4 regions of the Priestia sp. D3YE.R1 genome follow, and region 3 is predicted to be linked to each of the others. Evidence: riboswitches for the same ligand, from Rfam matches in the RefSeq annotation. Region 3 holds a riboswitch; each other region holds the start of a gene.

Region 1 (3,424 bases), on a different contig from region 3:
TTCAATGTATGGCGGAGGAGCTGTCTATTTAAGTTTATTAGCTCGGAAAGAACTTAAAAAAATAACTGCACATAAAATTGAAATAAAGATAGGTATACTAGTTGGTATATTAAGTACGATTGGTTACAGCTGTTATTTATTCGCCCTAAAGGAAGGTCCATCCAGTGTGGTTTATCCAATCATTAGTTTAAATTGTATTGTTGTTTTAATTGGGAGCTTAATTATCTTTAAAGAAAGACTTAAAAAATATCAATTAATAGGAATTATTCTTACTCTATGCGGAATCGTGTTGACTAAGATATAAGTTTTTGCACTAATACCGACAGAAGAACGAACACATAGTGAAATAGGTCTCCTTCTGTATGGCAACTGAAGATGTATATAGTATACATAGAAAAAACAGAAAAACTCCCCCAATGCGTTAAGGGAGTTTTTCTATTTTTAGGAGTTAGCTAAATGATGATTCATCCATCTTGAGCTTTTGGCAAAATCTTGCCTTAATGCCTCGATTGAATCGGTCGTTTTAGCTATGCTCTCTCTTCTAATCTATTTTTATTTATTTCAACAGGTAACGTTAATGCCGCTAGCTTGCAGAACTTCTTCTAGCGCACTTTGCTCTTTATTGCTTAAAGGAACCATTGGCAAACGAACACCGCCAACTTGTATTCCATTTAGATTTAATGCAGCTTTTACTGGTGAAGGACTTGGCGCAATAAATAATGCTCTCATAATGGGAAGCAGATTGCGATGTGTAGCAGCAGCTTTTTGGACATCGCCATTTTTGAAGGCATTAATCATTTGTTGCATATCATTGCCAATGATGTGGGAAGCAACTGAAATAACTCCTGCCCCGCCAATTGCTAATACTGGTATTGTTAACCCATCATCGCCGCTGTATAGTGTAAAGTCGCTAGGTGTTTTGCTAATAATCTCTGCCATGGCATCCAAGTTGCCACTTGCTTCCTTAATTGATACAACATTAGGAATCTCTGATAGACGAACAATTGTTTCAACAGAAATGTTAACTACGCTTCGCCCTGGGATATTGTAAAGCATAACTGGTAAAGAGGTTGACTGGGCAATCGTTTTAAAGTGCTGGTACAAGCCTTCCTGAGACGGCTTATTATAGTAGGGAGCAACGAGCATAATACCATCGACTCCTGTTTCCTCTGCAAGTTTCGTTAAGCTAATCGAAGCTTGCGTGTTGTTTGAGCCAGTTCCGGCGATGACGTGGACTCTTCCCGCAGCAGCTTCTACAACACATTTGAATAATTCAATTTTTTCTTCTGTGGTTAATGTTGGAGACTCTCCAGTTGTACCAGCTACAACTAAGCCATCTGTGCCATTTGTAATTAAATGCTCAACTAACGTTTTCGTCGCGTTAAAATCAATTTCGCCATTCTGATCAAACGGGGTAACCATTGCTGTTAATACTTGGCCAAAATTCATAACTACACACCCTTTATAAAATTTTTAAAATTAGAGGGGTTAGGGCCATTCATAAGAAACGCAAAAAAGCAGCAACGAGGGATTCGTTGCTGCAGTAGAAACAATATTTATCAAAAATAGTTTCCGTGCGTAAGATAGCCCTCCATACAGTTTCCCATATGACAGTTCTGTATTTATTCAACAGCAGAACCAGCTTCAAGAACATGAGATTCTTTCGGCTTCGGCAAATACCCCTTTCCACAATTGTCATTGGATCTCATTCTCCTCAAATTGTATACTTATGATCTTTGCGCCTCTATCCTCACTTCAAAAAATATTGAAATAAGAAAATATTTAATTGCATTTAATATAACAGTAAATTTCCTTTCACGCAAGAATCATTTAAGTATAATTTTATGGACACCATGTAATTAAGTCCTTACACTTATTTTTTAGAGAATGCCTCCGGATTATTGACTCAAACCCACAATCTCAGTATCACTCATATTACTATTCCACCTTTCTTTTTGCTATTCACCACATGTTTTAACTTACATATTATGCACACCATAAAAAGCCACCCGCTTAGAGTGACTTAGCATTAGGTTTATTCTTTACTTCATCAGGTACGTAATCTAAAAGTACGGATATTATTGTATTAAAATGCCATGGAGTAAGATTGTTGCCAGCACTTTCTTTTAACTCAGTTCTTAGCTTTTCACCCCATATAGGATATTTATTGTTGCTTTTTGCTTCCTCTAACATATAATCGACTACATTTAGTACTTTATAATATTCATTTTCTTTTGCGCTAATATAATAATCCTTTTGTTTATAGTTCATATCTCCAATCCCCTTTTGGTTATTTATGAACAATACATTTTTTCATAAAATAGCATCAAATTTAGACTATATCTCTTATTTCCTTATAACATCTACATTGATTTAAATAGTTTATAATATCTTGGTTATTTACTTCTTTGATATTATCTCCAAAAAGTTCAACAGCACTTTCTAAACGTTCCCTTTTATTATCAATCGTTAGTACATATCGAAGTGCATCAACTACTGGTGCATTATGGTATGTACGACGAACGAAATATTCTTCGATTGCCTTATTTAAGTATTCTGATTCAGCCTTTCTAAATTTAGGTTCTGACCTTTGAAGGTTCTTTACCTCCATCTCTATCATAAATCCCTCATCCTCTCCGATTTAATTCACTATTTTATTCCCCTGCTAGAAGTAAAATAAAACTTAGTTTGTATACAAATTAATGTATTTTCTAAAAAAAAAAAAAAAAAAAAAAAACACCTGTAAAGACAGGTGTTTTTTGTAAACTTAACATATTAAAGGAGAAACGATTCGTCAGCAAAAGGAGAAATCTGATTAGGTACAGTATGTGCTCATTTTTCGTATTTATACGTATTCGAATTAAAGAATAAAATGAGGTTAAGCAAACCCATTGATGTTCGATTTTTGCAAGGTTAAAGGATAGATTAATTTTTGACGAAGTGAGTTATAGAATGTAGTCAAGTTATTGTTGAGGAAATATAGCTTTATCTTTTAATTGATGTATCACAGGGACATACTAAAAAATGAGGTGATAACATGGAAATAAATCGAGCTAAACAAATTCTTTCTTCCCCCAAGGAAATTGATGTTCATTACCACGGAGTTCCTATTTGGATTAAAAGTGTAGATGAAACATCAAGTATGGCTACCGTTCATGCGAGAGGAACACATGATGAAGACCGTATGGTTCCAGTCCTTGATTTAGAAGAAAAATAAAAAGTCGGAAAGAAAGAATGTAGTTTTTTACATTCTTTTCTTCCATCTCCAAATAGAACCCAATAACTGATACCATATTTCTGTAAGCTTTATTTATAAGAAAAAAGAGGTGCAGCATGAAAGAGAAAAAAGAACCACAACTCAGAAGTGGCGAGCTAGAAAATGCGCAACTAAAAGGCTATTACGGAATGGATCCTGAAACTAGCC
Region 2 (3,424 bases), 2.1 Mb from region 3:
ATGGAAGTTCACTCAAATCATGACCTTGAGCAACAAATGCTCTTCTAAAACGATAGTGGCTAATCGCGATTCCTAACCAAGCAATAAAACCAGACATACCAGAAGCGTTAAGTAACCATGTGTATACCGCACCATCTCCAAAGAATGAAGCACCAAATGCAAGTGTACCGACAAGCGCCGTTGCGATTAAGGCATTAACCGGAACGCCTCGTTTATTCACTTTTGCTAAGAACCTCGGTGCTTTTCCATCTTTCGCTAAGTTCCACAGCATACGTGTAGAAGCATACATACCTGAGTTACCAGCAGATAAAACAGCTGTTAAAATAACGGCATTGATAGCTGATGCAGCAAACGCTAGACCTGCTCGTTCGAATATTAAAGTAAAGGGACTTACTCGCACATCATCACTTGCTAAGGAATCCGCTGTGTATGGAATAAGCATCCCGATAACAAAAATAGCTAAAATATAAAATAACAAGATGCGCCAGAAGACTTGTTTAACTGCGCGAGGAACCGTTTTTTCTGGATCTTCACTTTCTCCAGCTGCGACTCCAAGCAACTCTGTTCCTTGGAATGAAAAACCTGCAGCCATAAAAATACCTAGGACAGTAAAGAATCCACCATGAATAGGTCCATCACCAAGCGTGAAATTTTTAAAACCTGGTGCTTCATTGTTAAAGATACCAAAAATCATCATAATACCAATAACTAAAAAGATGATAACCGTTATTACTTTAATTAACGAAAACCAAAATTCTGATTCACCAAATCCTTTTACAGAAAGGTAGTTAAGCCCAAACATAATTAATAAAAAGAGGGCACTCCATAAAATAGAAGAAGAGTTCGGGAACCAAAATTTCATAATAAGGGCTCCAGCGGATAATTCAGCTGCAATCGTAATAGCCCAGTTATACCAGTAGTTCCAGCCGAGAGCGAAACCAAAGGATGGATCTACAAACCGAGACGCATACGTACTAAACGAACCAGCTTCAGGCATATAAGCTGCGAGCTCCGCCAGGCTGGTCATCAAAAAGTAAACCATGACGCCAATGATCGCGTAAGCTAAAAGCGCTCCCCCGGGTCCTGCTGTGTGAATTGCTCCACCACTTGCTAGGAATAAGCCGGTTCCGATGGCTCCTCCTAATGAAATCATCGTTAAGTGGCGAGATTTCAACCCACGTTTTAATTCTTGCTGCTCTTGCATAGATAAATACTCCTTTCGAATGTACGGAAAGAGACGGGATAACATAAAAAAAGCCCGCAGTATATGTGCGCGCTTTTAAATCTGAAAACCGCGTCAACCTTCCGTGAAGATAGCTCTTCACATCATTCGCATGATGTGACAGTTCTGTTCCTGTTCGGAGACAGCCCCAGCTTAAATCAACCGAGAAATGATCTAAACTTCGGCAATTTTTCCTTTCAAGCAACATCATAAATGTTCTCTGCATTTCCGTTACTTTACTATTAAAAACTGCGACCTCTACCTCATCGATTAGGATGAGGGTTTTTTATATTCAATTGACATAAAAGAAGTATATCAAATACTAAAACGATTGTCATTATAAAAAATAGATTCAGAAAATAGAAACATCTTTGAAATCTCTCGAATCTATTTTGTGACATATGGTATAATAAATATTGTCTTCATAATACATAAATATCCGAACGTACCACAGGGGGAGCCGCAGTGCTGAGAGTGAACAAATTGTTCAGACCCTTCGAACCTGTTAGTTAACGCTAGCGTAGGAATGTGGGAATAGTAGCATATATTTGCTTACTCCTGTGTAAACCGTTTGATATGAATGATTCAAAAACAGGAGTGAGAAACGTGAATAAAGCATTACCTTTACAGGCTAAAATTGAAATAGCTATTTTTGCAGCATTGGCACTTTTACTTGATCTTTTGCCTTCCATTAAGATTGCAACGGCTGTGAGTATTTCGTTCTCCATGGTGCCCATTTTTATTATGTGCTTTCGCTGGGGAGTAAAAGGCGGAGCTCTATCTGGTCTATTATGGGGGCTTTTGCAGTTAGCAACAGGAACGGCTTATATTTTAACAGCGCTGCAAACATTTATTGAATATATTGTGGCTTTTGCTTTTATAGGTTTTGGAGGTGTTTTTTCACAATCTATCAAAACAAATTTAGCTAACAATAACAGATCAAAAGCTTTTGTTTTAATTGTTCTATCCCTTATTATCGGCAGCTTCGCGCGCTATTTCTGGCACTTTATTGCTGGTATTATTTTTTGGGGATCATATGCGCCAAAGGGAATGTCCGCTTTGTGGTATTCTTTTTCAATGAACGGTATTTCAATGGTAGGGTCATTAATAGCCTGCTTAATCATTCTTTCACTATTAATTCCATCGGCATCAAGAATGATTGTAACTAAATCACACTCATAATAAAAAAGACTAAATCTACCAAGATTTAGTCTTTTTTTGTCATTTGTCACCTTTGTTTACACGAAAGTGTGTCAGGTTTGATAACATAGTTAATGAAATATTCAAAAAACTGTTTTATGATAATCACCATATTCAAACGAGATAAGGGATTGATAGCATGATACAGAAATGGATCACGAGCATAGGGTTAGATATTGGAACAAGCACAACAAAACTGATTGTAAGCAAGCTGTTAATAGCAAATCAACAAAACCAGTTTACGCTGCCAGGCTGTCAAATTATTGATCGTCGCGTAACGTATGCAAGTTCCATCTATACAACACCTATGGTAAACGAAGTTGAAATCGATGTTCGAAGGTTAACACTATTACTAGAAAAAGAGTACAAAAAAGCAGGGGTCTCCTTAGATCAAGTGGAGGCAGGCGCTGTGATTATTACAGGAGAAACTGCTCGGAAGCAAAATGCAGAGAGTATCGTTCACTATCTAGCTGAACACGCCGGGGATTTTGTTGTTGCAACAGCTGGTGCTGACTTAGAAGGAATGTTAGCGGCAAAAGGATCGGGAGCAATCGAACGTTCTGTTGAAACAAATCGAGTAATTGCTAATATCGATGTAGGGGGAGGCACCGCTAACATCGCTTTATGTCAAAATGCCAAAGTGATAGAGACGTTCACATTGCATGTAGGCGGAAGATTAATTCGTCTGAATTCAGATGGTTTTGTTACCTACGTTTCGCCTTATTTAACTGAATTTTTAAAAAATAATTCTTTGATGCTGTATGAAGATGAAAAAGCAACATTTGAAAAACTCTCTTCTATCTGTCAATTGCTAGCTGAAGAAACCGTGAATTATGTAAGAGCACTGACTCAAACCTCTTCGCTGCTCGTTTCTCCTCATATAAGGTCTTCTATACAGCCGGAAACAATCATGGTTTCAGGAGGAATAGGAGCAATGATGAAGAAACAAAAGCCAAAAACAGTGAAGGAAGTGGCCGTACACGGAGATATCGGTCCGCTGCT
Region 3 (3,424 bases):
GTCAGGATTTGTGGCTGAACAGATTCAGCGTCAAAACAACTGCCTAACAGAAGCCTACTTAACACCTAAAGAAAAGAACGGAAAAGTGCTGATTTCCGTGCAGTGGGACCGAAAAGATATCTTACCTACCGAAACACGTGCGGAGCGTTATAAAAAGTAAAAAATACGTATATATAAAAGACGTGGAGATACCACGTCTTTTTCTTTTCTTTATACTTGCACTGCCTGCTGCTCTTCTAGTTCAAATGCTACGTGAAGCGTCTCAACAGCTTTTACCATATCAGCATGCGGTACAACTGTAGATACTTTAATTTCAGACGTGCTGACCATCTTCACTTCAATTTTCTCTCCTGCCAGCACTTCAAACATTTCGGCTGCAACACCTGGATTAGAAATCATGCCAGATCCAACAATCGATACTTTAGCCAGCCCGCTTTCATGTTCAATACGCGTATATCCTAAAGTAGATTTATACTCCTTTAAGACAGCAAGAGCAGCTTCTACATCTACGGTTTTAATAGAAAACGAGATGGATAAACGATTATTAGCCGTTACGTTTTGAATAATAATATCCACATTTAACTGTTCTTTTGCTAATGCTGTAAAAATAGTAGAAAGAGTTTGTAACTCGTTGTTCAACCCTTCAATTGTCACCCGTGAAATATTATCTTCAAACGCAATTCCTCTTACGACTAAGTTTTGTTCCATTGAAACTTCCTCCTCAACAATCGTTCCATTCTCGTTTTCTAAGCTTGAACGCACTTCTAGCGGTACCTGATAATTTTTTGCAAACTCAACAGCGCGCGGATGCAGCACCCCTGCTCCTAAATTGGCTAATTCTAACATTTCATCATATGAAATAGAGTAAAGTTTACGAGCATCTTCTACGTAGCGCGGATCTGTCGTAAACACTCCTGTTACGTCTGTATAAATATCACATTTTGCAGCTTTTAATGCTGCAGCAAGAGCTACTGCCGTCGTGTCAGAGCCGCCTCGACCTAATGTCGTAATGCTCCCATTTTCTGAACAGCCTTGGAATCCAGCTACTACTACGATTCGCCCTCTATCTAATTGGCTTTGAATACGAGTCGTGTCAATGCGCTGGATTCGTGCATTGCTGTGAACTGCTTCCGTCTGGATACCAGCTTGCCAACCTGTTAGCGAAGTTGCTTCATGACCTTTGCATTGAAGAGCCATGGTTAACAGGGAAATCGTTACTTGTTCTCCAGTTGTAAGAAGCATATCCATTTCGCGTTTACTTGGACTGTCCGTAATATCACTTGCTAATTTCACCAGTGCATCTGTGGTTTTGCCCATTGCCGATACAACAACAACTACTTGGTTACCGCGCTCTGCTTCTTGAATAACACGGTTTGCTACATGTTGAATACGTTCAACAGAACCAACAGATGTTCCACCAAATTTTTGAACGATTAATGCCATAATTTTGTTCATTCCTTTTCAATAAATTTGCATATGCAGGATGATGAGAAGCTAAATTTTTTTACTCAGACAATAAAAAAAGCAATGAGATGAGCTCTCATTGCTTAACGAACGAAAATTATAAACATAACCGTCCACTGCCGTGAGATAGCTCTCCAAGAATCTACATCTTGACAATCCTACGTTTATTCAACGCAGAACCAGCAATCATTACTATGAGGTAATGTTCACTTCGGCAAATTTCCCTTTCCGCATCATTCATAAGGGCTCATACCCTTCCTGATACGTACTGATTAAATTTGCACCTCTATCTTCACTTCATTTGATGAAGTGTCGTATGAAATTAGTTAATAGCTTATCAAATATTTTCTATTATTTCAAGACTATTTTTGCAATGTTTCATAAATTTTTTCAGCAATGTTTTGAGGAACACCTGAATTTCGAATATCTTCAACCGTTGCTTCTTTCAATTTTTTCACCGAACCAAAATGCTTTAACAAAGCTTTTTTACGCTTTTCTCCCACTCCCGGAATGTCGTCCAGAACTGACTGAAAAGCGGACTTAGACCGCACTTGACGGTGGAAGGTAATCGCAAAGCGGTGAACTTCATCTTGAATTCGCTGAAGCAAATAAAATTCTTGACTATTGCGTTCAAGCGGTATGATTTGAGGAGGCTCACCAATCATCAGGTTGGAGGTTCTGTGCTTATCATCTTTGACAAGACCTGCTGTAGGCACTAAAAGTCCCAATTCATTTTCGAGAACGTCCTGTACTGCAGCTAAATGCCCTTTGCCTCCATCTACAACAATTAAATCCGGAAGCGGAAGACCTTCTTTTAACGCTCTGGAATACCGTCTGCGAACGACTTCTCTCATGGAACTGTAATCATCTGGTCCCTTTACGGTCTTAATTTTATATTTGCGATATTCTTTCTTTTCCGGTTTCCCATCAACAAAAACAATCATCGCAGAAACGGGGTCTGTTCCTTGAATATTTGAGTTATCAAATGCTTCAATCCGATAAGGAGCGGCAATTCCAAGCTCTTCTCCTAACCGTTCAACTGCGCCAACCGTGCGCTCTTCATCTCGTTCAATTAAATAGAATTTTTCACCGAGCGCAATTTTTGCATTTTTACACGCAAGTTCCACTAATTCTTTCTTTTTGCCTCGCTTTGGATGCTGAACCTCTACTTCTACTAATTTCTCAGCTAACTCTGCATCAATCGTTGCTGGAACCATCACTTCTTTTGGCTTAATATTTTTGGCATAAAACTGACCGATAAAAGTTAAGAAATCTTCTTCTGGCTCTTTATAAAAAGGAAACATAGAAACTTCTCGTTCAATTAATTTCCCTTGGCGAATAAAGAAAACTTGAACACACATCCAGCCTTTATCATAAGAATAGCCAAACACATCTCGATTAACAAAATCATTAAACGTTACTTTTTGCTTTTCCATTGTCGCTTCGATATGAGTAATTTGATCTCGGTATTCTTTAGCCCGCTCAAAGTCGAGCTCTTCTGAAGCTTTTAGCATTTTTTCAGTTAACTCTGTTTTGACATGCTCATATCCACCATTCAAAAACCGCGTGATATTTTCAATAATTTGTTTGTTTTGCTCTTCTTTTACTTCTTTTACGCAAGGAGCTAGACATTGCCCGATATGGTAATACAAACAAGGTCTGTCTGGCATAGTGGAGCACTTTCTTAACGGATAAATGCGATCAAGAAGCCGCTTTGTTTCATTTGCAGCTTGAACGTTAGGATAAGGACCAAAGTATTTTCCTTTATCTTTTTTTATTTTTCTTGTAATAACAAGTCGGGGCTGTTTTTCAGCTGTAATCTTAATAAAAGGATAGCCCTTATCATCTTTAAGCATGATATTGTATTTTGGATCATGCTTTTTGATTAAATTCATTTCTAAAATAAGCGCTTCTAAATTAGAAGATGTGACGATATATTCAAAATCGACAATGTCGTTTA
Region 4 (3,424 bases), on a different contig from region 3:
TTTCATACCAAAACACCCTTTTCTTTCTTCTAGTATTCTCATGCTATATGTATGTAATTTTAGCATAGCAAAAAAAGAAGCCACATACTAGGCGAAGCTATTTTTAACTTGTTTTTGGCGCGTGCTGATTTTGACATATAGCTCCCTTCATCGTAAACAAAAGCGTTAGAAGTTCTTTTACCGAGAGTATAGCAGGGTGGAGAAAATCATAAATAGTGATCGTACATCTTTAACGCTGTTGCTTACCGCTTTTCTATTATAGGTTCTGAATAAAAAGATAAAAGAATAAAACCGCTATAATATGTAAATAAAAAGAAATAACCATTATTTTAAGGAGAGCGTATGCAATCTTCATTTGTATTATTTTTTATCATTCTTGGTTTACTATTTGGCAAGTGGCGAAGATATCAAGAATACTATCCTACTTTGCTGTTTTGGGTCACGGGGAATTTGCTTTATGAAGTGCTGCTGTTTCATCACCGGGTATGGGTATTTCATCCTGTTGGTATTGACCACCTTTTTCTACCCGATCACCTAATGGTCTCCCTTGGAATAACCTTAATTATTTATCCGTTTGTCATACCGGTATTTTTAGGAAGGCTGCCGCTGCATGTAAGCGGCCGGCTGTGGTGGATTCTTTTGTGGGCGCTTTTATTTACTGTGATTGAGTTCATTGCTTATGTTAATCACAGTATCACTCATCATTATGGATGGTCGCTGCTGTGTTCTTTTCTCTTCAATATTGTCACGTTCTCACTTTTAGTGATTCATCAGAAGACAGCGCTGGCTGCTTGGATACTCTCTGGAAGCTTCATAGCTTTTTTATTTATCTTCTTTGATATTCCTATGCCTTAACTTTTCATTGACTAGACAGAGGAAAAGGAAATATAATAGGAGTTACATTTAAATATAATTTTCCTCTCTGAGAATAGAGGTGCATGAAATCAAGAGTCACTTATTGGAGACTAATGGAGTCTGTGAAGATAAGTAAAAGGGATTTCGTGCCGAAGTATATAAACATCCATTGTGTTCATATACTGGTTCAGTATTGAATAAATGCTGAGCTGTCACAAACCATTTGGTTTGTGGAGAGCTATTGAAGAGATGTTGATGCCTAGAATGTAATAATACTTTATTATTATGAAACCAAGACGCGTGAACATCACTTCACGGGTCTTTTTTGTGTTTTTCTACTGACCATCAAAGTTATAGTTGAATGATTTAAATGGAGGGATACGGATTATGTACTTACATGGAACGAGTAAAATTAACAGCAGCAATCATTTAGAAATTGGGAAGTGCGATACGGTTGAACTGAAAAAACAATACGGCACTCCCCTATACATCTACGATCAAGAATTAATTGAGACAAAATGCAAGGCCTTCCATTCAGCCTTTCAAAGAAGCGGATTTTCATATCAAATCGCCTATGCAGGGAAAGCGTTTCTTTGCATGGAAATGGCTAGCCTTTTAACGAAGCTTGATATGTCACTAGATGTGGTCTCAGGAGGAGAATTATTTACAGCTCTTGAAGCTGGATATCCAGCTGAACGCATTCATTTTCACGGAAATAACAAAACGATTGAAGAAATGGAAATGGCTCTTGATGCGAATATTGGCTGTTTTGTTGTGGATAACTTCACCGAACTTGAAGTTTTGCATGCGTTAGCAGCTGAGCGCAAACAGAAAGCATCTATTCTTCTGCGTGTTACTCCAGGGATTGAAGCCCACACACATGAGTATATTATGACCGGACAGGAAGACTCCAAGTTTGGATTTGGTCTTTCCAATGACCAAGCTATGAAAGCGGTAAGTTCTGCCTTAGAAAAGCCTTACTACGATCTTTTAGGCATTCATTGTCATATTGGTTCGCAAATTTTTGAAGTAGATGGTTTTTCTCGCGCCATTGATATTTTAACTGATTTCTTATTCAGTATTCGTGATAAAATGGAGTTTGAAGTAAAAGTTTTAAACGTAGGTGGTGGTTTTGGTATTCGTTATACCGAAAGCGACTCTCCTCTTCCAGTTGAGTATTATGTAGATGCACTGACAGAAAAGCTAAGCCGCACGTTAACTGAACAAAATTATACCCTTCCAGAAGTTTGGATTGAGCCTGGAAGAAGCATTGTAGGAGAAGCAGGTACAACGCTTTACACAATTGGCTCAACTAAGGAGATTCCAGGTGTACGCAAATACGTAGGAATTGACGGCGGTATGACTGACAATATCCGTCCTGCCCTTTATGATGCAAAACATGAAGCTGTCTTGGCTAATAGAGTGACGGATAAAAAAGATGAAACGGTATCAATTGCGGGGAAATGCTGTGAATCAGGAGATATGCTTATTTGGGATATCGATTTACCGCGCGTTAATCAAGGAGATTTACTAGCAGTATCCTCTACAGGTGCCTACAACTATTCAATGGCTAGCAATTACAACCGTATTCCGCGCCCTGCTGTTGTATTTGTGAAAAATGGAGAAGCTCGTCTTGCTGTAGAGCGAGAAACATACGAAGATTTGGTGCGTAAAGATGTAAAGCCAGTCGTTACTACCTATGCAATGAGCAAATGATAGCTGTTCTTGCGTAGTAAAGAAGCTATTGTTGTTTGGAGGAAATCTAACTATGGTTTTAAGTGTATTTAAAACGTACAGATCATCGCTTATTCTGCTTCTCGCTATTTTAATTGGCGGGATAGCAGGATATGCTATCGGGCCCGATGTGGCAGTCGTAAAGCCCTTTGGTGATTTGTTTCTTAATTTAATGTTCATGATTATCGTTCCCCTTGTCTTTTTTAGTGTTGCTTCGGCGATCGCAAACATGAACGAAATGAAACGTCTTGGTAAAATTATGCTGGGTATTGCCGTTGTGTTTGTCGCCACTGCTGCTGTTTCAGCCGTTCTAGGCTTTTTAGGCGCCTCACTTTACAATCCCCTGCACAACGTAGATACTTCTGCCATTAAAGAATTAATGGGTGACAGTGAAAATACAGCTGAAAAAATGGCCCTTTTAACTCAGCTTGTTAGTACATTTACTGTACCTGATTTTGTTCAGTTATTTTCGAAAGAGCATATTTTACAATTAATTGTCTTTGCCGTTATTTTCGGTATTGCTACAACGATGGCTGGTGAAAAAGGACAGCCTATGGCGAAATTTCTGACTTCTGGTCAAGAAGTATCGATGAAGGTTGTTAAAATTGTGATGTACTATGCTCCAATTGGTTTAGGATGCTATTTTGCTACTGTAGTAGGAGAACTTGGACCAAAGATCTTACAAGGGTACGCTAGAGCATTTATTCTTTACTTATTAATTGCAATCGTTTACTATTTTGGCTTCTTTACGCTATACGCATGGATTGCTGGCGGTAAAGCAGGAATTAAGCTGTTCTGGAAAAATGCAGCCGCTCCTTCTATCACCGCTATTGCT

Evidence for each region. A riboswitch is a leader RNA that binds a small molecule or an ion and turns the genes downstream of it on or off. The one in region 3 is predicted to bind lysine.
Region 1: another riboswitch for lysine. It lies ahead of dapA (4-hydroxy-tetrahydrodipicolinate synthase); the one in region 3 lies ahead of ACOZIR_RS00910 (aspartate kinase).
Region 2: another riboswitch for lysine. It lies ahead of ACOZIR_RS12015 (amino acid permease); the one in region 3 lies ahead of ACOZIR_RS00910 (aspartate kinase).
Region 4: another riboswitch for lysine. It lies ahead of lysA (diaminopimelate decarboxylase); the one in region 3 lies ahead of ACOZIR_RS00910 (aspartate kinase).

What each region holds. Positions count from the first base shown of each region.
Region 1 covers NZ_JBLTHW010000002.1:1,133,646-1,137,069, reverse strand. Annotated here, with positions in the region: gene ACOZIR_RS18000 (DMT family transporter) at 1-304, shown strand, start outside; gene dapA (4-hydroxy-tetrahydrodipicolinate synthase) at 562-1,449, opposite strand; lysine riboswitch at 1,577-1,755, opposite strand; gene ACOZIR_RS17990 (hypothetical protein) at 2,014-2,271, opposite strand; gene ACOZIR_RS17985 (hypothetical protein) at 2,333-2,620, opposite strand; gene ACOZIR_RS17980 (H-type small acid-soluble spore protein) at 3,038-3,217, shown strand; gene ACOZIR_RS17975 (hypothetical protein) at 3,334-3,424, shown strand, end outside.
Region 2 covers NZ_JBLTHW010000001.1:2,254,686-2,258,109, forward strand. Annotated here, with positions in the region: gene ACOZIR_RS12015 (amino acid permease) at 1-1,204, opposite strand, end outside; lysine riboswitch at 1,307-1,491, opposite strand; TPP riboswitch at 1,666-1,766, shown strand; gene thiT (energy-coupled thiamine transporter ThiT) at 1,799-2,404, shown strand; gene ACOZIR_RS12025 (ethanolamine ammonia-lyase reactivating factor EutA) at 2,562-3,424, shown strand, end outside.
Region 3 covers NZ_JBLTHW010000001.1:177,274-180,697, reverse strand. Annotated here, with positions in the region: gene ACOZIR_RS00915 (YslB family protein) at 1-160, shown strand, start outside; gene ACOZIR_RS00910 (aspartate kinase) at 211-1,443, opposite strand; lysine riboswitch at 1,584-1,761, opposite strand; gene uvrC (excinuclease ABC subunit UvrC) at 1,827-3,424, opposite strand, start outside.
Region 4 covers NZ_JBLTHW010000003.1:509,353-512,776, reverse strand. Annotated here, with positions in the region: gene ACOZIR_RS20940 (NAD(P)/FAD-dependent oxidoreductase) at 1-6, opposite strand, end outside; gene ACOZIR_RS20935 (CBO0543 family protein) at 343-855, shown strand; lysine riboswitch at 922-1,104, shown strand; gene lysA (diaminopimelate decarboxylase) at 1,243-2,571, shown strand; gene ACOZIR_RS20925 (dicarboxylate/amino acid:cation symporter) at 2,624-3,424, shown strand, end outside.